4 regions of the Pseudarthrobacter sp. MEB009 genome follow, and region 1 is predicted to be linked to each of the others. Evidence: predicted binding sites of a transcription regulator. Region 1 holds the regulator's gene; each other region holds the start of a gene.
The links. Region 1 encodes HrcA, which represses chaperone genes, less so after heat shock. Its sites were predicted from a motif close to TTNGCACTCGNNNNNNNCGAGTGCNAA; they were not measured.

Region 1 (4,993 bases):
TGACTGACCCGCAGCCGGCGCGGTTAACGGCTCAGGCCGTTGGCGGACTGTTCAGTGCCGTAACGGTCCGGGTGGTGCTGTCCCACAGCCGCGCGTCGGTGCACCGGGCCTCGAGGGTGGCGGCCAGGGTCCCCACTGCCGCGCCCAGCAGCTCTGCCGGAATCCGGCGGGCGAGCGTGACGTGCGGGGTCCAGGCGCCGGGGCGGGTGAGGGGCAAGGCGTCGTTGGCCTGCCGGTGCAGGCCGGCGTGGAGGGCCAGCAGTTGCCTTGATCCCACCACCAGCCGGGCCAGGACGTATTTGCCTTTCCCAGCAGGGAAGAGGACCAGCCCGCCCAGGCGGACGTCCAGTGGAAGGCCCGCCCAGAGCCCGGCCGCTTCGGCCGCAACAGCCAGGCTGTTGCCCGCTGCGAGCGTGATGTGGGGCCTGTTGCTGGGGGCGGTATGGGAGCCCAGGCTGGGCAGGCCCGCCGCGGCCAGCCGGGCCCAGTCCGCCCGGATGCACGCCTCGGCGGGACCGTCGAAGGTCAGCTCGATGCTTCGCACGGGACCCGGCCGTCAGGCGGTGTTACTTGATCCAGCGGAGGTTGAACTGGTAGCGGTAGGGCTGGCCGCGGTTGACGCGGATCCCTGCTGCCACGGAGTAGCAGGTCAGGGCAATCCAGATGAGGGCCGCCGCGACGGCGAAGATGTTTCCGATCACCGGGATGAAGACCAGGATGTTCGCCACCACTGCCGCGATGGTCGGAGGCAGGCTGAAGTTGAGGGCTTCCTTGGATTCCTGGGCCGTGAATGGTCCACGATCACGGAAAATGAGGTAGACGAGCAGCGACGGGATGCAGCCCAGGATGCCGCCGAAGTGCGCCAGCGTGGCCCATTGCCGGTCTTCGCTGGCCGTCAGGGGCAGCGCGTTGGCCGGGACGCCGTGGTATTCGGACCGGCTTTGGCGGCCCTGCGGGTCCCCGTGCCCGCGTGCGTTGTCTGCCACAGTTGTGTTCCTTCGAAGATGCAATAGTGCGTTCGGCGCTGAGGCGCCGGCCGCCCCCGCCGGGAGTGGCAGGTGCTGGTCTACCCAGAATACTGGGTGTTGGCCGGAAGACTGCTTTAGGGAACCGTGAGGAAGTCGATGACTTCCTCCACCCGGCCCAGAAGCGAGGCCTCGAGGTCCGCATAGGTATGCACCGCACCCAGGAGTTTCTGCCACCCCAGCCCCACGTCCTCCTTGGTCTGGTGCGGCCAGCCGAATGCGGCCAGGATCCCGGTTTTCCAGTCCTGCCCGCGCGGCACGGCAGGCCACTTCGCGATGCCCAGCACGGAGGGCCGGATGGCCTGCCACACGTCCACATACGGATGGCCCACAATCAGGACGTTCCCGGCCGCGCCGGGGGAGGCCATTACGGCATCGGCAATGCGCGATTCCTTCGAGTTGGGTACCAGATGGTCCACCAGGACGCCCAGCCGCCGGCCTGGACCGGGGTTGAAGGCCGCCACCGCACCGGCCAGGTCATCGATGCCGTGGAGAGGCTCGACGACGATGCCCTCCACCCTGAGGTCATCGCCCCAGACTTTTTCCACCAGCTCGGCGTCGTGCTTGCCCTCCACCCAGATGCGGCTTGCCTTCGCCACCTGGGCGCGCTGGCCGGCCACCCGAACGGAACCGGAAGCGGTCCGGCCCGCCGCAGTGGTGGGAGCGGCACGCGGCGCAGGCGGAACCAGTTTGATGGGCCGGCCCTCCAGGAGGAAGCCGAACCCCAACCGGAAGGACCGGGACTTTCCCCGCCGGTCCTCCAAGGCCACCACATGCATGCCGCCGGACTTCTCCACCCGGGTTACGGCACCGACCCAGCCGGACTGGACGTCCTCCAAAACCATTCCGCGCTCCACCGGGACCTCGGGCAGGGTGGTGCGGGCCGGGGTGGACATGTCTGCCGGCCCCCAGTTCTGGTAATCCATGGTTGACTCCGCCTCGCAGTTGGTTCGTGGCCCGGAATTTCGCCCGGAGCGGTACCAATGCTAACAACGGGGCGGGGCGTAATAGACTGTTGGCACTAAGGCATGCCGAGTGCTAACTGACGGGGCCGCGTTGCCCAGGCGGCGCGGCGGCCCCAATCCCGGATGGAGGTGGACTATGAGCGAGCCACGCAAGCTGGAAGTCCTGCGGGCCATCGTGGAGGACTACGTCCATTCCCGCGAACCCGTGGGCTCCAAAGCCCTCGTGGAGCGGCACCATCTTGGCGTCTCCAGCGCCACGATCCGCAACGACATGGCGGCCCTGGAGGACGAGGGCCTCATTACGGCGCCGCACACCAGCGCCGGCCGGATCCCCACGGACAAGGGCTACCGCCTGTTTGTGGACCAGATTTCCGCGGTCAAACCGTTGTCGCCGCCGGAACGGCGGGCCATCCAGTCGCTGCTGGAAGGCTCCGATGACCTGGACGATGTCCTGGACCGCACGGTCCGGATGCTCTCCCAGCTGACCAACCAGGTGGCAGTGGTCCAGTACCCGCACCTGAGCCGGGCCCAGATCCGGCACATCGAATTTGTCCTGCTCGCCCCCCGGAAAGTGCTGGTTGTGCTGATTGCCGACAGCGGCAAGGTGGAGCAGCGGGTCATTGACGTTGGCCACGACCTTGCTGACGACGCCCTCGCCGGCCTGCGGACCCGGTTCCTGGCGACCCTTGCCGGGACGCCGCTGGGCCGGCTCAGCATGGTGCTGCCCGCGGTGGTGTCCGCCGTGGCGCCTGTCCACCGCCAGGCCGCGCAGGCCTTGGCCAACGGGCTGGAGATCCTGGGGCAGAACAGCCGCGAGGAACGTATGGTGATGGCGGGGACCGCCAACCTGGCCCGCTCCAACGTGGATTTCCCGCTCAGCATCGGACCCGTCCTGGAAGCCCTGGAGGAGCAGGTGGTGATGCTCCGCCTGCTCAGCGAAATGGCGCAGGACCCCCGCGGTGTTGCGGTCAGTATCGGCCGGGAAAACCCGTACGACGGGCTGGCCGAGGCATCGGTGGTGGCCACCGCCTACGGTCCGGACAGCACCGCGAAAATCGGCATCCTTGGACCAACCCGCATGGATTACCCCACCACCATGGCCGCCGTCAGGGCTGTGGCCCGATACCTGTCCCGGATCCTGGGTCCCTGAACAGGCCTGCCCGGTCGGCCGCGCGCCGACAGGGCACCAAGAGCAACACCGGCAGTCGAACTGCCGGCAGTACAACAAGGAAGAGACACGAACTTTGAGCAGCCACTACGACGTCCTTGGAGTCTCACCGGAGGCTACGGGCGAAGAGATCAAAAAGGCCTACCGCAAACTGGCCCGCACCCTGCACCCGGACGTCAACCCCGGGGACGACGCGTCCGACCGTTTCAAGGCCGTCACGCATGCCTACGAGGTCCTGTCGGATCCGCAGAAACGGCGGGTCTACGACACCACCGGCAACGAAAACGGCACTGACAACGGCTTTGGCGGCGGCAGCTATGCCGGCCAGGGCTTCGCGTTCCAGGACATCTTCGACACCTTTTTCGGCGCAGGCGGCTCGGCCGGCCCGGCCTCCCGCGTCCGGCGCGGCCAGGACGCCCTGATCAGCGTTCGGATCGAACTTAAGGACGCCGTTTTCGGTGTCAACCGGAAGCTGGAGGTGGATACCGCCGTCACGTGCCCCACCTGCGACGGCTCCTGCTGCCAGCCCGGCACCTCGCCGGAACGCTGCGACATCTGCGGTGGCAGCGGCCAGGTCCAGCGGGCCGTCCGGTCCATCCTGGGCCAGGTCATGACGGCGGCGCCGTGCGGTACCTGCGAAGGCTTCGGCACGGTCATCAAGGACCCCTGCAACGAGTGCAGCGGGCAGGGACGCATCCGCAGCCGCCGTTCGCTGACCATCAAGGTCCCCGCAGGCGTTGCCACGGGCACCCGGATCCAGCTTTCCGGCCAGGGTGAAGCCGGCCCTGCGGGTGGCCCTGCCGGCGACCTGTACGTGGAGATCCGCGTCAACAACGACGCCACCTACGTCCGGGACGGCGACGACCTGCACGCCACACTGAACATTCCCATGACGGCGGCTGCGCTGGGAACCGACGTCAGCCTGGAAACCTTCGACGGCAGCCAGGACATCGACGTCAAGCCCGGTACCCAGTCCGGGGAGATCATCACGCTGCGCGGCCTCGGCGTCACGCACCTGCGCGGGTACGGCCGCGGCGACCTTAAGGTGCACCTCCAGGTGGAGACGCCCGCGAGGCTGGACCAGGCCCAGGAGGACCTGCTGCGGCAGCTGGCCAAGCTGCGCGGGGAGCAGATCACCGAAGGCAAGCTCGCGGCCAGCGGCGGTATGTTCGCCAAGCTGCGGGACCGGCTCGGTAACCTGTAGCGGTGAGCAACCCCGTCTTTTTCACCACCGCCGGCGCGCTGGACCAGGTGCACCCCCAGGGCAGGTTTGTCCTGGAGGGCCCTGAAGCCCGGCACGCCGTGGCCGTGAAACGGCTGGCGCCCGGTGAGCCCGTGGACATCGTGGACGGTGCAGGCACCAGGCTCAGCGGAGTTGTGGTGGCTGCCTCGTCCGCGGCACTGGAAGTTGAGTGCATATCCGTGGCCCGGGAGGACCGGCCTGACATCCGCCTTGTCCTGGTCCAGGCCCTGGCGAAAGGCGACCGGGACGAGCTCGCCATCGAGACGGCCACGGAACTGGGAATCGACGCAGTCATCCCGTGGCAGTCCGAACGGGCCATCGTCCGCTGGAAGGGTGACCGTGCCGCGAAGGCGCACGCCAAGTGGCAGTCCACGGTGACTGCCGCCGCCAAACAGGCCCGCCGGGCCTGGGTGCCTGAGGTGCGGGCCGCCGTCGACACTGCCGCCCTCGCCGGCGCTGTGGAAGCCGCGGACCTGGCCGTCATCCTGCACGAAAACGCTGTCCGGCCGCTCCGCTCCGTCCTGTCGGCGTGGGCCGGGGAGTCTACGGCCGCAGTGCGCGAGGTGCTGCTGATCGTCGGCCCCGAAGGCGG
Region 2 (4,993 bases), on a different contig from region 1:
CTCCGCCGCGTGGCCAAGGAGTACGTCCGGCCCGGAGTCCACATCTCCGACCTCCACACCTCCCTGGGCCTGGTCCAGGAGCAACGCGCCCTGTGGGCCGGCTATGCCACCACCCAGCGGCACCCGGCAGTGCCGTCCGGCCTGGCCGAACTGAACGTGATGTACCGCGACCTTGACCGGCAGCTGACCCGGCTCGGGTTGGCGCTGCGTCACACCGCATCCGGCGGTGCCCTGCATGGTGTCCGCTACGGGGACCTGATGGAACGCCTTGAGCGGCTGGTGGCCGACACCGACACCCTGAAGACCCTGCCGGAGCGCACACTCCTGGTGGAGAACATGCGCGAGCATGGCCTCGGTGAACTCCTGGACGACCTCGCTGCCCGGGAAGTACCGGCTGGCTCCGTGGCCGCGGAACTTGAGCTGGCCTGGTGGCAGTCGGCCCTCGAAGCAATGATCAGCGGCGACGACTACCTGGCCATGTCAGACGGCGATGCCCTGCGCACGCTGGAAGCGGAATACCGGCTGGCCGATAACGCCCACGTGGCCAGCGGCGCTGCCCGGCTTCGCTGGGACCTGGCCGAAAACTGGCGAACCGCCATCGCAGAGAAGCCCCGCCAGGCTGATCTCCTGCGCAGCCTCCTTAAGGACGGCCGCGTCTCCCTGCCTGCGCTCACCGCACAGGCACCGGACCTGATCGGGAGGCTGGTGCCCGTTTGGTCCGTCAGCCCGTACCTGATGACAGGCCTGCTGCCCGCCGAACAGCGCTTTGACGCCGTGGTCATCCTCGACGCCGAGGCCACGTCCCTGCAGGCCGTGCTGCCGTCGATCGCCCGAGCCCGCCAGGTAATTGCCTTCGGCGACGCCAGGATCGCCAGCCCGCGGACCTTCACCGTGGGGGTCGAACGCCTGGCCCCGGGTGAGACCGCCCACCAGCGGGTGGAGAGCGCCTACAGCGCGCTGGCAGCTGTCCTGCCGGTATGGTCCCTGAACTTCGTTTACCGTGCAGTGGACGAGGACCTGGTCCTCCAGCTGAGCAAGAACTTCTACGATTCCGGCCTCCGCCGGCTGCCGGAGGGCCAGTCCGCAACCGGACTGGACCGCGCGTTGCTGGTGGAATACCTGCCGGACGGCACGGGGCTGCCCAGCGCCGACCACGAAGGCGTCGAATCCGTAGTGGCAGAGGTCAGCCGGGTGGTGGACCTGGTGTTTGAACACGCCCGCCGGCGTCCCCGCGTCTCCCTGGCCGTCGTCACAGCCAGCCTCCGGCACGCCGCCCGGATCGGCGAATCCATCAGGCTGCAGCTGCCCAACCACCCCGGCCTTGCCGGGTTCTTCGGCGCCGGCCCCGAATCCTTCCGGGTGGTCGACCTGGAACGCGCGCAGGGCCTGGTCCGTGACCACGTCATCTTCTCGCCGGGTTATGGCCGCACCCCGCATGGCCGGGCACTGCACAACTTCGGGCCGCTCTCTGCCGATGGTGGCCGGGAGAAGTTCGCCCTGGCCATGACCCGCGCCCGGCAGTCCATGCACGTGCTGACCTGCTTCCGGCCCGAGGACCTGGACCACACCCGCCTTACGCATGGGGCAGTGGACCTTTATTCGCTGCTGGACCGGGAGATTTCCGGCAACACGGATCTTGGCACGCCCGCCTCCCGGGCCGCGGCCAGCGAGCAGGCCCTCGGTGCAGACCCGCTGGTTGCAGACCTCGGAGACCGCCTGCGGGCCCGCGGCGCCAGGGTGTGGCACCAGTACGACGGCGCCATCGATGTGGTGGCCGCCGCTGATCCGCTGAGCACCATGGGCCAGGACGATTCCGCCCTGAACCGGCCGGTGGCGATCGAATCCGACGGCACCGGGCAGTACCGCAGCATGAGCGTCCGTGAACGGAGCCGGCTGCGGCCGGAGCTGCTGGAGCGCCTGGGCTGGCGGTACATGCCGCTGTGGACCATTGAAGTCTTCACAGACCCGTCCGCCTGCGCGGACAGGATCGCGGAATACCTGGGACTTGAGCGGATGGTCCTGCCCGCCCGGACAGATCATGCCACGGGCTTCCTGGACGACGACGTGGACCAGGCACTGAACGGAATCGGCGCGGCAGGGCAGGCTGCCAGGCGGTCCGCCGCGGCCAGCCAGGAACGGGCCGCTGCTGCGGTTGCCGTGAATGAGCCGGCTGCTGCTGCCCAGGAACCGGCCGCAGGCCCTGCAGCGGCTCCCGCCGCCGAAGCTGCGGACCTGCCGGACACCCGGAACCCCGGCGCCGGCGGCGCTGAACCGGACACAGACGACCTACGGGCCACCGGCCCGGGCAACGAGGAGGCGGGCACCATGGCCGCGAACGAAACGACAAATGCCGCCGCAGGAGAGCAGCCTGCCGGCAGCAGCACTGACCCGTCCACGGCCGCTGAACCGGCGGACACTCCGGCCAACGGCACTGCAGGGACCGCCGGCATCCTCCCCACCAAGGCGGCGGAGGACGATCCCAAGGGCTGGGGCGACCGCGAGGACGACCACGATGCGTGGCTCAAGGAACAGAAGCCGCCGCACTGGGGCTGATGGCAGCGGGCTGATAAGGCGGGCCAACAAGGACAAAAAACAGCCGGCCCCGCGTGGACGCCCCGGCCAGGCGCTCGGCTTGGCTGCTGTCGGCAGCAACCACCAGCAGGCCCTCGGTCTCAGCCGTGCCAAGCCACTGCCCGTCCTGGGCGCCCTTGCCGGAGGTCCACAGGACCGGCACTCCCTTGGCAAGGACTTCTGAGGGTGCCAGGGGTTCGAAGCCGTCCGAGGGCGTAAGCACCACGTTCACCAGTTGGCCCGGCGCCACCAGCTGGATCGAGGACGGATCGGCCATCCGGAGCGGCACGGCCGCCGACCCGGGAGTTGTCCCGGCCAGGAGGCCCGGACCCACCAGCAGCGTGTCCGCCAGCGGTTGGCCCTTGCGCACTGGGGCTGCCAGCTGCATGCCCGCCACCTGGCCGGGGTCCTGCAGGAAACCGGAAGCGAGCAGGCCGGGAGGCACCATCAGCTCAGCTAGGTCCGACGCCTGCAGCGCCGTCCCCGCCGGAAGGTCACGTGCCGCCGCCAGGACCCCGGCCAACGCGGGCGGGGCGGGAGTGAGCCGGTGGACAGTGATGGCCGCGGCGGCGCACAGGAGCAGGGCAACGGCCAGCCTACGGTTGCGTCCCAGCCAGGCCCCGAAACGCCGGGTGGCCCTTGACCCGTTGCTCCAGCCGCCGCGGCCTGAACTGCCGTGCACGCGTTGTCCAGGAATGTTGCCGCGGCGCTGGCGGTAGGGGGAAGCGCGCATGCTTCACCGTAAGCGCGACGAAACCCCGCATGACACAGGGGCAGCTGCTATGTGGACAAAGCCGGGTCAAGCACAGGTGCGCACCGGCACAAAGCCGGGACCGCCGTCGTACCCCCTGCTCAGGCGGGTGGACCCGAAGGGGTGCTAGCTGGCTTTGGCGGCCGCAGCCGGGGCGGCAGCAGGTGTGGCGGCCGCAGCCGCGGGGGCCGAAGGCGCAGGCGAGACGGTGCTTCCCTTGGCGTCACGGGAATCCGTGCGGTAGAACCCGGAGCCCTTGAAGACCACACCAACGCTGTTGAACTTCTTGCGCAGGTTTCCCCCGCACTCGGGGCACGTGGTCAGGGTGCTGTCGGTGAACGACTGCACGATGTCGAAGACGTGGCCGCAGTCCTTGCAGGCATAGGCATAGGTTGGCACTGGTGCTCCTCCTCTTGGGCAAAGGGAAGGTCCCGTGCTGCCGATTGGTGTTCCATTAGCAGTCGCAGGGCCTGAGTGCCAATTCTAGCATTCCAGCCGGCGGCTTCAGTGCTGGGTCAATCCTGGCGGGAGAGGCGATGGAAGCCGGACGGGGTCAGGACTGCGGGGATAGGCCTGTCGAAGGGTTCTGCAGGAATGCTTCCGGCGGGGAGGATCTCGTCGTCGAAAACCACTGCTGCGCGGGGGATGTGGCGGTCTGCTGCCGCCAGGTGGGACTGGAACACGTCGTAATATCCGCCGCCCTGGCCCAGGCGGTTCCCATCGCGGTCCACAGCGGTGGCCGGCAGGAACAGCAGGGCAGCCTGCCCTGCAACCGTTGTCGGGTGCCTTGGGCCTGTGGGCTCCAGCAGGGGAGCAAACTTGCTTCGTTCGAACTGCACCCCCGGCCGCCAGTCCACCCAGCTCAGCTCGCGTTCGGCTTCGCACACGGGGAGCAGCACGCGGTGGCCAGCTGCATGGAGGGCCTGGATCAAGGGCAAGGTGGGCGGCTCCGTCCCCACGCTGAGATAGGCGCAAACGGTTTCCCGACGGCCGCCGAGGACGGCGTCGGCCCAGTCCAGGCCGTGCAGGGCGAGGCCGGCTCCGGCAGCTGCGAGTCCCTCGGCGCTGCGGGTGGAGCGCCGCCGCCGGTGCTCAGTCCGGAGGTTCTCCTTCGCCGTGGCGTTTTCATCGCTCATGGTGACATCCTTGGAAGCCGGTGTCGGCGGGCCGGGCCGCGATGTTTCCGCGGTGCAGGCAACGCCTGTGCTGATTACTGAATGGTTGACGCTGAGGTTAGATTAGTCCCGTGACTACCAGTAACCCCAGAGTGCGCAAAGCCGTTATCCCCGCCGCCGGGCTGGGGACCAGGTTCCTTCCCGCCACGAAGGCCATGCCCAAGGAAATGCTTCCTGTGGTGGACAAGCCTGCCATCCAGTATGTGGTGGAGGAAGCCGTGCACGTGGGGCTGCACGACATCCTTATGATTACGGGGCGCAACAAGCGCGCCCTGGAAGACCACTTTGACCGCGTGCCGGCCCTGGAATCAACCCTGGCCGAAAAAGGGGATACCCGGAAACTCGCCTCGATCCAGGCGGCCAGCAACCTGGGGGACATCCACTACGTCCGCCAGGGTGACCCCAACGGGCTGGGCCACGCCGTCCTGCGCGCCAGGCAGCACGTGGGCAACGAACCTTTCGCCGTGCTCCTGGGCGATGACCTCATCGATGCCCG
Region 3 (4,993 bases), on a different contig from region 1:
GCGGTGCTTCTTTTCCTTCAGCTCAACCTCGGTGGCTGCGCCGACCTTGATCACGCCGATGCCGCCGGCCAGCTTGGCCAGGCGTTCCTGGAGCTTTTCCTTGTCCCAGTCGGAGTCGGTGCGGGTCAGCTCGGCGCGCAGCTGGGCAACCCGGGCTGCTACGTCTTCTGCCGAACCGGCGCCGTCAACGATGGTGGTGTTGTCCTTGGTGACCGTGATGCGGCGGGCAGTGCCCAGCACCTCAAGGCCAACCGTGTCCAGGCTCAGGCCCAGCTCCGGGGAAACAACCTGCGCACCGGTGAGGGTGGCGATGTCCTGGAGCATGGCCTTGCGGCGGTCGCCGAAGCCCGGAGCCTTGACGGCAACCACGTTCAGGGTGCCGCGGATGCGGTTGACGATCAGGGTGGAGAGGGCTTCGCCGTCAACGTCCTCAGCAATGATGAAGAGCGGCTTGGAGCTCTGCAGCGCCTTTTCCAGCAGCGGCAGGAAGTCCTGCACCGAGGAGATCTTGCCCTGGTTGATCAGGATCAGGGCGTCTTCGAGGACAGCTTCCTGGCGTTCCGCGTCGGTGACGAAGTACGGGGACAGGTAGCCCTTGTCGAACTGCATGCCTTCGGTGAGGACCAGTTCGGTCTGCGTGGTGGAGGACTCCTCGATGGTGATCACACCATCCTTGCCGACCTTGCCGAATGCTTCGGCGAGCAGTTCGCCGATCTCATCGCTCTGGGCCGAGATGGCTGCAACGTTGGCAACCTGGGTGCCTTCAACCGGGCGGGCGTTCTCGAGCAGGCGGGCGGCGACGGCTTCAACGGAAACCTCGATGCCGCGCTTGATCTGGCCGGGAGCGGCGCCGGCGGCAACGTTGCGCAGGCCTTCCTTGACCAGTGCCTGGGCCAGGACCGTAGCCGTGGTGGTGCCGTCGCCGGCAACGTCGTTGGTCTTGGTGGCGACTTCCTTGGCCAGCTGCGCGCCAAGGTTTTCGTACGGGTCATCCAGTTCGACCTCACGGGCGATGGTCACGCCGTCGTTGGTGATGGTCGGAGCACCCCACTTCTTGTCCAGGACGACGTTGCGGCCGCGGGGGCCGAGCGTCACCTTGACCGTGTTGGCGAGCTTGTCGATGCCGGCTTCGAGCGACCGGCGGGCAGCGTCGTTAAACGCAAGCTGCTTTGCCATGGTTTTGTCCTTTCAAGACAGAAACCCCGCGCGGCTGACCAGCTAAGAGCATGACCAGCAGCGCGGGGATCCGGGAGGGTTACTTTACGACGATCGCCAGGACGTCGCGGGCGGACAGCACGAGGTACTCGGTGCCGCCGGTCTTGACTTCGGTTCCACCGTACTTGGAGTAGATAACGACGTCGCCAACGGCTACGTCAACGGGAACGCGGTTGCCATCTTCGAAGCGGCCGGGGCCGACTGCAACAACTTCGCCTTCCTGCGGCTTTTCCTGCGCGGAGTCCGGGATGACCAGGCCGGAAGCCGTGGTCTGCTCGGCTTCGAGCGGGCGGACAACAATACGATCCTCAAGAGGCTTAATAGAGACCGACACTCGGACCTCTCCTTTACGTCAGCAAATTTGTGGACTGGAAAGCTCTCCCGCCTGGCTGGCAAACCGTCGTCGCGGTGCCGGCAGCAGCCTGGCTGGCAGCTCTTCATGTGTTAGCACCCTCCTAGGGAGAGTGCTAATAGAGACTCTATGTAAGGGTTAGCACTCGGTCAAGGTGAGTGCCAGCATTTCGTCATGGGCGGACAGCGTGGCTGTACATTTGAGCGGTGCGGGCAGCCATCTACCTGATTCTTGCGAACCTCTTCTGGGCGGGCAACTTCGTGGTGGGCCAGGCCGCCGTGAAAACCATGGAACCGCTCCAGCTGACGTTTTGGCGCTGGGCCCTGGCCGCCGTGCCGCTCCTGGTCCTGGCGCAGGCCGTCGAGCGGCCCGACTGGAGGGCAGTGTTGCGCCACTGGCGGGTGCTGCTGCTCCTGAGCGTGCTGGGCATGAGCGGCTACACGCTGCTGCTGTACAGCGCACTGCAGCACACCTCAGCCCTCAACGCTTCCCTTGTGACAGCCGCCAACCCCGCGCTGATCGTGGTGCTCTCGGTGGTGCTGCTGCGGGAGCGGCCACGTCCGCTGGGGTGGGCAGGCATCGGGCTGGGCCTGGCCGGGGTGCTGCTGGTCCTCTCAGGCGGAGATGTGGAACGGCTGCTGACCTTCTCGCTCGGCGCGGGTGAACTCCTGATCGTCGCGGCCATCACCGTCTGGGCCCTGTATACGATCATCGCCCGGCGGCTGTCCCTGCCGGCCATCACGGCCACAGCGGTGCAGGTGGCAATGGCTGCGCTGGTCCTCGCCCCGGTGGCGCTGGCTGCCGGCGCCGGACTCCCGGCCACGGCATCGGGCAACTGGTCGCTGGCGTACATCGCCGTGTTCCCGTCGCTGGGGTCCTACCTGCTGTGGAACCTGGCGCTGAAGCGGACGTCAGCGGCCAACGCCGGAAACTACCTCAACCTGATCGCGGTCTTCACAGCGGTGATCACGGTGCTGCTGGGCCAGCCCATTACGGTCCCGCAGGTCCTGGGCGGCGTCCTGGTGATCTCCGGCGTCCTCCTGACCGGCGCCGGCCGGGCCCCTCAGCCGGTCAGCCCGTCGAATCCCACGTCCTCGCCGGCGTCGGCCTCCGGGTTGCCCTGGTTCCGCCGGCGGTAAAGCAGGAACCCGGCGGCCGCGGCGGTCAGCAGGGACACCACCAGCAGGATGATGCCGACGGCCCGGGCGCCGGCATAGAGGCCCCGGATGTCCCGGGCTTCCTGCGTGTCATCGGAGATGTTGTTGCCGCCCACCGAGTACACGGTGGCGTTGAAGGTGTCGAGGAAAAAGATGATGACCAGCAGCGCGATGCAGACTACTGCCACCACCGCCGCGGCAATCAGGGCGGGGCGGGCAAATCCAACCCGTCCCGCCGCAGGCCGGTTCGCTCCGGGCCCCGGGACCTCTGTATTTTCCGCCATGCCGTCAACACTATCGGCATGGGTGCATCAGTGGAGGCCGGATTCCGGGTCTCCGGGCAGCGAGCCGCAGGGGCCGCCGTCCTCGTTGCTGGCGCGGGCCACGGGGCGTCCGTCAAAATCCATCATGGCCGGGGCGTACCAGCGGCCCACGTGGGTGGCCGAGGCCGGCATGTAGTGGGAGATGAAGGAACGGCGCCACTGGCTGCTGGTCCGGTTGGCATCCGAGCCGTGGACCACGCTGCCGTTAAACAGCAGCACGTCCCCGGGCGCCAGGGAAAGCTTGACCGGCTCGTGGCCCTCCGGCGGCTGCACACGCTCCTTGGTGAAGCTTTCCGCCGGGTCCGACGAATCGGGGCAGACCACCTCCATGTCCTGCGTTCCGGGGCACAGCTGCAGTCCGCCGTTCTCCGGCGTGGAGGGGTCGATGGCCAGCCACGCCGCCAGGCAGGACTGGGGTTTGATCTTCAGGAAGTAGTTGTCCTGGTGAAAGGCCTGCCCGCGGGCACCCGGCGGCTTGAAGTAGTACATGGACTGCACGGCGATCGGCTCGTCCGCCATCAGCTGGGTGAGCACCGACTTCACCCGTGGATCGAGGAGCCGTTGTTTGCTGCCTGCGTCAAACAGGTGCGGGTGGAACATCCTCGGGTAGCGGGCCAGCGGATCCGTGCCGGACTGCGGCGCCCAATGCCCCTCGATGGGCTCGCCGGTTTCTGCGAGCGCGTCGAAGTGCTTGGCGCAGTCCGCCGCTTCGGCGGCGCTGAACAGTCCCCTGGCCACCGTAAATCCGGTGTGGTGATAGGCGTTGACCTGGTCCTGCGTCAGCCGGTAGGCGGGTGTTTCTACGTGCATTCTTCTCATCCTCTGCAATTGGGTGGGCTTCCATCATCGAATCCCACGCTGCGGTCCGGCATGGCAAGGCCTCTCATCTGCATGGATTTTCTTATCCTTGAGTTATGGCCTTTCCTGATCTGCTGCACTGGCGCGCCTCCGGTTCCTTCCGCAACATCCCCATGCCGCCGGTCCGTCGCGCGGATCCCGGGGACTACCTGCTGGTCTGGGTCATCGAGGGCACCATCCACGGCGACCTGGCCGGGGAACCCTTCACCGCAGGGCGCGGCAGGGTCCTGATGTTCCCGCCGTCGGTCCCGCATTCCTATGCGGCGCCGCGAACAGGCGACTGGCACTGGCTGTGGGTGCACTTTGCCGGTTCCGCGGCCGCGGCGGTCCACGAGGAGTTCACTGCAGCGGGCGTGCCACTGGCCCTGACCGACGACCAGGGCATGTACCGGAAGTTCATGGCGGTCCTTACCCACGCCCAGCAGAGCCCGGCACCGCAGGAGTCCCGGGCCCTCAGCGGCGAACTCCTGGGGCTCCTTGGCACCCTCCTCGACCGGTGCGCGCCGCAGGCGCAACGGTCCGCCGGGGAACCGAGGCTGGAGGCCCTTTTCGGCTGGATCGCCGAGAACCTGAACCGTCCGCTTCCGCTCAGCGAATTGTGTGCCGTGGCCACCTACTCGCCGGCGCAGCTGCACCGGTTGTTCATCGCCGCTGTGGGGCTGAGCCCGCAGGCCTACGTAGCCCGGGTCAGGCACTCCACAGCCGCGGACCTGCTGGCCCTGACCTCGATGGCCGTGGCGGACGTGGCGGCGGCCGTGGGCTACGCCGACCCGCTGTACTTTTCCCGGCGGTTCAAGGCGTGGTCCGGGCTGTCCCCTTCGGCCTTCCGCGCCGGCCGGATTCAGGGGCCGGGCAGCGGCGCCCCCTCGGGACCGCCGCAGGATTTCAACTAGGCTGGAACGCATGCCCCCAGCACCCCAGGACCAGATCGCGCCCTTGCTCACCGCCGAAGGCTGGGAGCTCCTTGCGTCCCTGGGCCCCTACCGGGACGAGGAGTCCTTTGCGCTTAACGCCGCCCTCCGAAAGGCCGGCCACTCCCCCGCCCTCGTCTCTGCGGTCCTCACCCAGTCCCGGTTGCGCACCAAGGC
Region 4 (4,993 bases), on a different contig from region 1:
ACGCTGGCGACCACGGGTGTGCCGCCCAGGAGCGGCCGGATCCCCTCCGCGTCCTTGCCCCACAGCACCGCGACCAACGGCGTCGGCGTCCCGTCCGCTGCGGTGCGCCCCGCCACTGCGGTGACGGCCGCCGTCGTGACCGCCTCCCAGCCTTTGCCCCGGTGCGACCCTGCAGTCCCGGCCCGCACGGACAGGACCCGGTTCAGGAGCAGGACGCCCTGGCCCGCCCAGGCTGCCAGGTCGCCGTGGACCCGCGGCGGAAGGCCCAGGTCGGCCTCCAGCTCACGGTAGATGTTGGCCAGGCTTCGGGGGATGGGACGGGTGCGGCGGTCCACCGCGAAGGACAACCCCACAGCGTGCCCGGGCGTTGGATACGGGTCTTGGCCCATGATGAGGACCCTGACGTCCGCCAACGGTTGGCGGAAGGCGCGCAGGATGTTCGACGGCGCCGGCAGGACCGGGTGCCCGGCCCCGGCTTCGGCGGCAAGGAAGCGCAGGACGCTCCGGAGTTCGTCCTCCACCCCGGTCAGTGCCGCCGCCCAGTCCGGTGCCATCAGCCCGGGCAGGGGGCGATCCACCAGGGCGGCAAAGCCGCCGGCATCCGCGGGCTCCGGGTCCAGGTCGAAAAGTGCGTCGGTTTCAGCCACCGTCCCATTGTGGCAGGACCGCCCGCTATGTTGTGGCCCGGGCGGGCCCTTCACGGCTCCGGACCATCCACCGGAGCAAATGACAAGCCTGTTATTCGTCCGTACCATGGGGGTGGACATTGACTGCAACCAGCGAAGGAGTGCGCCGTGGCGGAACCAGCACACGAACACGTGCCTGCGCAGGAGCCGCGGACCTCTCCACTGGCGGATTTCACGCTCCGGGACTCGCCCCTGGGCGAGCGTGAACAGCGGATGCTGGCCCTGGAACGGCAGTGGTGGAAGTACGCCGGGGCCAAGGAACAGGCCATCCGGGAACTGTTTGACCTCTCCGCCACCCACTACTACCAGCTGCTCAACGCCCTGATCGACAGCGAGGATGCGCTGGCGCACGATCCCATGCTGGTGAAGAGATTGCGTAGACTACGTACGTCCCGTCACCGCGCCCGTACCGCGCGGCGCCTGGGGTCCGACGCATAGTCGCCCCCGCCAGGACGCCAGCAGCGACCAGCAAGGATGTCATTTCCCATGACCAAATACGCCCGCGACGAATTCGACAAGGTTCCCCAGACCGCGTCCCGCCAAGGTGTCCACCGAACGGCAACGGCAACGGCCCCGTCCCGGACGCGGTTGTGGCCCATCCTGGCCGTGGGAATCGCCGCGTTGGCCATCGGACTGGTGTCCTTCCTGGTCCTCCCCAAACTCGGTTTCACCGGTCCCGGCAGCCAGGCAGGCACCAGCCAGGAAGCGCCGCTTGCAGGGACTGACGCTCCGTCGGCCGTAGCACCCGGGGACACCACCTCGCCGTCCGCGGAACCCGCTCCGGCCAGCACCGGGGGACCCGCCGCCGGTGCATCGCAGGAGCCCAGCGCCCCGGCAACCACCGCAGCGGCCGCTGACAAGACCCAGCCCGTGGCCGTCTATAACGCCGCCGGTATCGCAGGGCTGGCCACCAGTGTTGGCGCCACCGTGCAGTCCGATGGCTGGCAGCTGGGCCAGGTTGGCAACTGGGCCGGTGCCCCGCAGCAGGGCTCCGTCATCTTCTATGCAGGAGCCGAGCAGCAGGCCAACGCGCAGGCGCTCGCAGTCCTCCTGGACATCCCCACAGTGGTGAGCAGCACCGAATTCCAGGTGCCGCTGGTGGTTGTGGTGGGCCCCGGTTTCCAGTAACGCCCGTCCGGTCACGCCCGAATAACTATTCCCGGCAGCCCCGACCGGCGCCAGCGGCAGCGGCCGGACATTGGCTAGAGTGACATTTCAGGCTTGGTCCGGATCCGGTGCCCTACGCGGCGCCGCTGACGGGCCCAATGGAAAAATGGGTGGGTCAGCATGGCACAGGGAACCGTCAAGTGGTTCAACGCGGAGAAGGGCTACGGCTTCATCACCGTGGACGGGTCCGGCGATGACGTCTTTGTCCACTGGTCCGCCATCCAGGGGGAAGGCTACCGGGCCCTGGACGAAGGCCAGCGCGTGGAACTCGACGTGGGCGAAGGCGAAAAGGGCCCGCAGGCCGATAACGTCCGGCCCGCAGGGTGATGGGCATTCCCGCGACCCGCCGTTTTCCGCTGACCCTGGCGCTGATGCTGGGCGCCTCCATGGCGTTGGCATCATGCTCCGGGATGACCGGCAACGCCCGCACCGATGGGGCCGCCACGGCCGCTGCTTCCGGTGACGGCGTCCTGCGGGTGGGCCTTATCCTGGACAACACCGGCGACGGAAGCCACCTCAACGATTCCCAGCAGGCCGCGGCCAGGCTGGCAGTCAAGGAAATCAACGCCGACGGCGGGCTCAAGGGCAGGCAGGTGGAACTCCTGCCTGCCACGGCGGGGCAGGACACGGCAGCCCAGGCCCACCGGCTGGTGGAATCCGAAGCGGACGTGGTCATCGGGCCTACCGATTCGAGCCATGCCGCCGAAGCCATCGATGTGCTCTCCCGTGCACGCACGCCACTCATCTCGCCCGCCAACACGGCTGCAGGCCTCACCGCAATCGACAGCGGCGGTTATTACTTCCGCACCGCGGCCGCGGACGTTGCCCAGGGCCCGCTGCTCGCCAAACTCGCCGGGGACGGCGGCGCCACCACAGTTTCGGTGCTGTACCAGGACAGCGCCTACGGCAAGGACGTGGCCACTGCCGCTGCGGAAGCGGCCCGCCAGGCCGGCCTGGACGTGGTGGCCAACACCGCGTTCAAACCCGGAGAGGCACGCAGTGCGGCGGCAGCAGCCGGTGCCGCGGCCCCGGGAGCCGTAATCCTCATCGCACGTGACGGCGCGGAAGGGGCCCTGCAGGAACTGGCCAAGGCGGGGGTTCCCGGCACGCGCCTCATCCTCAGCGACGGCGCCTTCGCCAGGTACGGTTCCGCGCTGGCCCCCAAAGCACTGACCGGGGCCCGCGCCCTGGTCCCCGGCAAGCTGCCCACGCCCGCCTTCCAGGCCAGGCTGCTGGCAGTGGCGCCGGACCTCAAAGACGTCTCCTTCGCCGCCGAAACCTTCGACGCCGTCACCCTGGCCGTGCTGGCTGCAGCCAAGGCGGACGACGACTCCGGCGCATCCATCGCCGCCAACCTGATCGCCGTCTCCGGCGGAACAACCGAGGCAACCGCGACGGCTCCGGCGGTGACGCCTTGCCTTTCCTACGCGGATTGCCTTCCGGCAGCGGGTTCGGGCCCGGGGATCAATTACGACGGCGAGTCAGGGCCGGTTGCCTTCGACGCCAACGGGGACATCACCGCTGCCACCTACAGCGTGTTCAGGTACGGCGACGACAACGTGCCGGCAGCCTCAGGCACCGAGACGGCGGGCCGGGCCGGGAGCTAAGGCACCGTCCCACGCCTCTTTGCGCAGAGCGGAACAGGGCTTCATTCGCTTGCACTCACACGTGGAGAGTGCTAATTATTGAGTTAGCACTCTGACGTATCGACTGCTAAGCGATGTCCGGTTCCGGCCGGCAGCGCCTGGCGCCGGATTCGGAGCGAGAGAAACACCTTCCTGAAGTGAGACCCGGACCCGGGGGCATACAGAGGCCACCGGCGAAAGGTCGTCCGTCGCGGGCACCGCAGCGAAGGTTCATTCTTAACGTCTGTCCCCGAAAGGACTACTGCCGTTATGGCCAAGATCATTGCATTTGATGAAGAGGCACGCCGCGGCCTTGAGCGGGGCCTGAACATCCTCGCCGACGCCGTTAAGGTCACCCTCGGCCCGCGTGGACGCAACGTCGTCCTCGAAAAGAAGTGGGGCGCCCCCACGATCACCAACGATGGTGTTTCCATCGCCAAGGAGATCGAGCTGGACGATCCTTACGAGAAGATCGGCGCAGAGCTGGTCAAGGAAGTTGCCAAGAAGACGGACGACGTCGCTGGCGACGGTACCACCACCGCCACCGTGCTGGCACAGGCACTGGTCAAGGAAGGCCTGCGCAACGTTGCCGCCGGCGCCGACCCGCTCTCCCTCAAGCGCGGCATCGAGAAGGCAGTCGAGGCAGTTACTGCCGAGCTGCTGAACTCCGCCAAGGAAATCGAAACCAAGGAAGAAATCGCTGCCACGGCATCGATCTCTGCCGGTGACGACGAAATCGGTGCGCTGATTGCCGAAGCCCTGGACAAGGTGGGCAAGGAAGGCGTCATCACGGTCGAGGAATCCAACACCTTCGGCCTGGAACTCGAGCTCACCGAAGGCATGCGCTTCGACAAGGGCTACATTTCCGCGTACTTCGTCACTGACGCAGAGCGCCAGGAAACGGTCCTCGAGGACCCGTACATCCTGATCGTCAACTCCAAGATCTCCAACGTCAAGGAACTGGTTGCTGTCCTCGAAAAGGTCATGCAGTCCAACAAGTCGCTGCTGATCATCGCCGAGGACATCGAAGGCGAGGCCCTGGCCACGCTGATCGTGAACAAGATCCGCGGCACCTTCAAGTCAGTCGCCGTCAAGGCTCCGGGCTTCGGCGACCGCCGCAAGGCCCAGCTGGCCGACATCGCCGTCCTCACCGGCGGCCAGGTCATCTCCGAAGAGGTTGGCCTGAAGCTCGAAACTGCAGGCCTTGAACTCCTGGGCCAGGCACGCAAGGTTGTTGTCACCAAGGACGAGACCACCATCGTTGAGGGTGCAGGCGACGCCGACCAGATTGCCGGCCGCGTTGCCCAGATCCGTTCCGAGATCGAAAACTCCGATTCGGACTACGACCGCGAGAAGCTGCAGGAACGCCTGGCCAAGCTGGCCGGCGGCGTTGCAGTCATCAAGGCCGGTGCCGCTACCGAAGTTGAGCTCAAGGAGCGCAAGCACCGCATCGAAGATGCCGTGCGTAACGCCAAGGCAGCCGTTGAAGAAGGCATCGTCGCCGGTGGCGGCGTC

Region 2: the regulator HrcA is predicted to act here: its motif matches at 3,777-3,803, upstream of QRN07_RS06830 (FmdB family zinc ribbon protein).
Region 3: the regulator HrcA is predicted to act here: its motif matches at 1,706-1,732, upstream of groES (co-chaperone GroES).
Region 4: the regulator HrcA is predicted to act here: its motif matches at 3,544-3,570, upstream of groL (chaperonin GroEL).

Annotation. Positions count from the first base shown of each region.
Region 1 is NZ_JARVTC010000004.1:304,458-309,450, reverse strand. It holds gene hemW (radical SAM family heme chaperone HemW) at 1-3, shown strand, start outside; gene QRN07_RS03420 (2'-5' RNA ligase family protein) at 32-544, opposite strand; gene QRN07_RS03415 (DUF4870 domain-containing protein) at 567-986, opposite strand; gene QRN07_RS03410 (DUF3097 domain-containing protein) at 1,103-1,951, opposite strand; gene hrcA (heat-inducible transcriptional repressor HrcA) at 2,127-3,140, shown strand; gene dnaJ (molecular chaperone DnaJ) at 3,235-4,362, shown strand; gene QRN07_RS03395 (16S rRNA (uracil(1498)-N(3))-methyltransferase) at 4,365-4,993, shown strand, end outside.
Region 2 is NZ_JARVTC010000007.1:201,115-206,107, forward strand. It holds gene QRN07_RS06820 (DUF4011 domain-containing protein) at 1-2,553, shown strand, start outside; gene cpaB (Flp pilus assembly protein CpaB) at 2,522-3,304, opposite strand; gene QRN07_RS06830 (FmdB family zinc ribbon protein) at 3,449-3,721, opposite strand; gene QRN07_RS06835 (5-formyltetrahydrofolate cyclo-ligase) at 3,838-4,458, opposite strand; gene galU (UTP--glucose-1-phosphate uridylyltransferase GalU) at 4,569-4,993, shown strand, end outside.
Region 3 is NZ_JARVTC010000007.1:178,502-183,494, reverse strand. It holds gene groL (chaperonin GroEL) at 1-1,176, opposite strand, end outside; gene groES (co-chaperone GroES) at 1,256-1,549, opposite strand; gene QRN07_RS06750 (DMT family transporter) at 1,774-2,706, shown strand; gene QRN07_RS06745 (glycosyltransferase 87 family protein) at 2,631-3,008, opposite strand; gene QRN07_RS06740 (phytanoyl-CoA dioxygenase family protein) at 3,036-3,857, opposite strand; gene QRN07_RS06735 (helix-turn-helix transcriptional regulator) at 3,962-4,798, shown strand; gene QRN07_RS06730 (class I SAM-dependent methyltransferase) at 4,809-4,993, shown strand, end outside.
Region 4 is NZ_JARVTC010000014.1:189,927-194,919, reverse strand. It holds gene QRN07_RS15230 (uracil-DNA glycosylase) at 1-647, opposite strand, end outside; gene QRN07_RS15225 (DUF3263 domain-containing protein) at 795-1,124, shown strand; gene QRN07_RS15220 (LytR C-terminal domain-containing protein) at 1,173-1,814, shown strand; gene QRN07_RS15215 (cold-shock protein) at 1,974-2,180, shown strand; gene QRN07_RS15210 (ABC transporter substrate-binding protein) at 2,180-3,460, shown strand; gene groL (chaperonin GroEL) at 3,749-4,993, shown strand, end outside.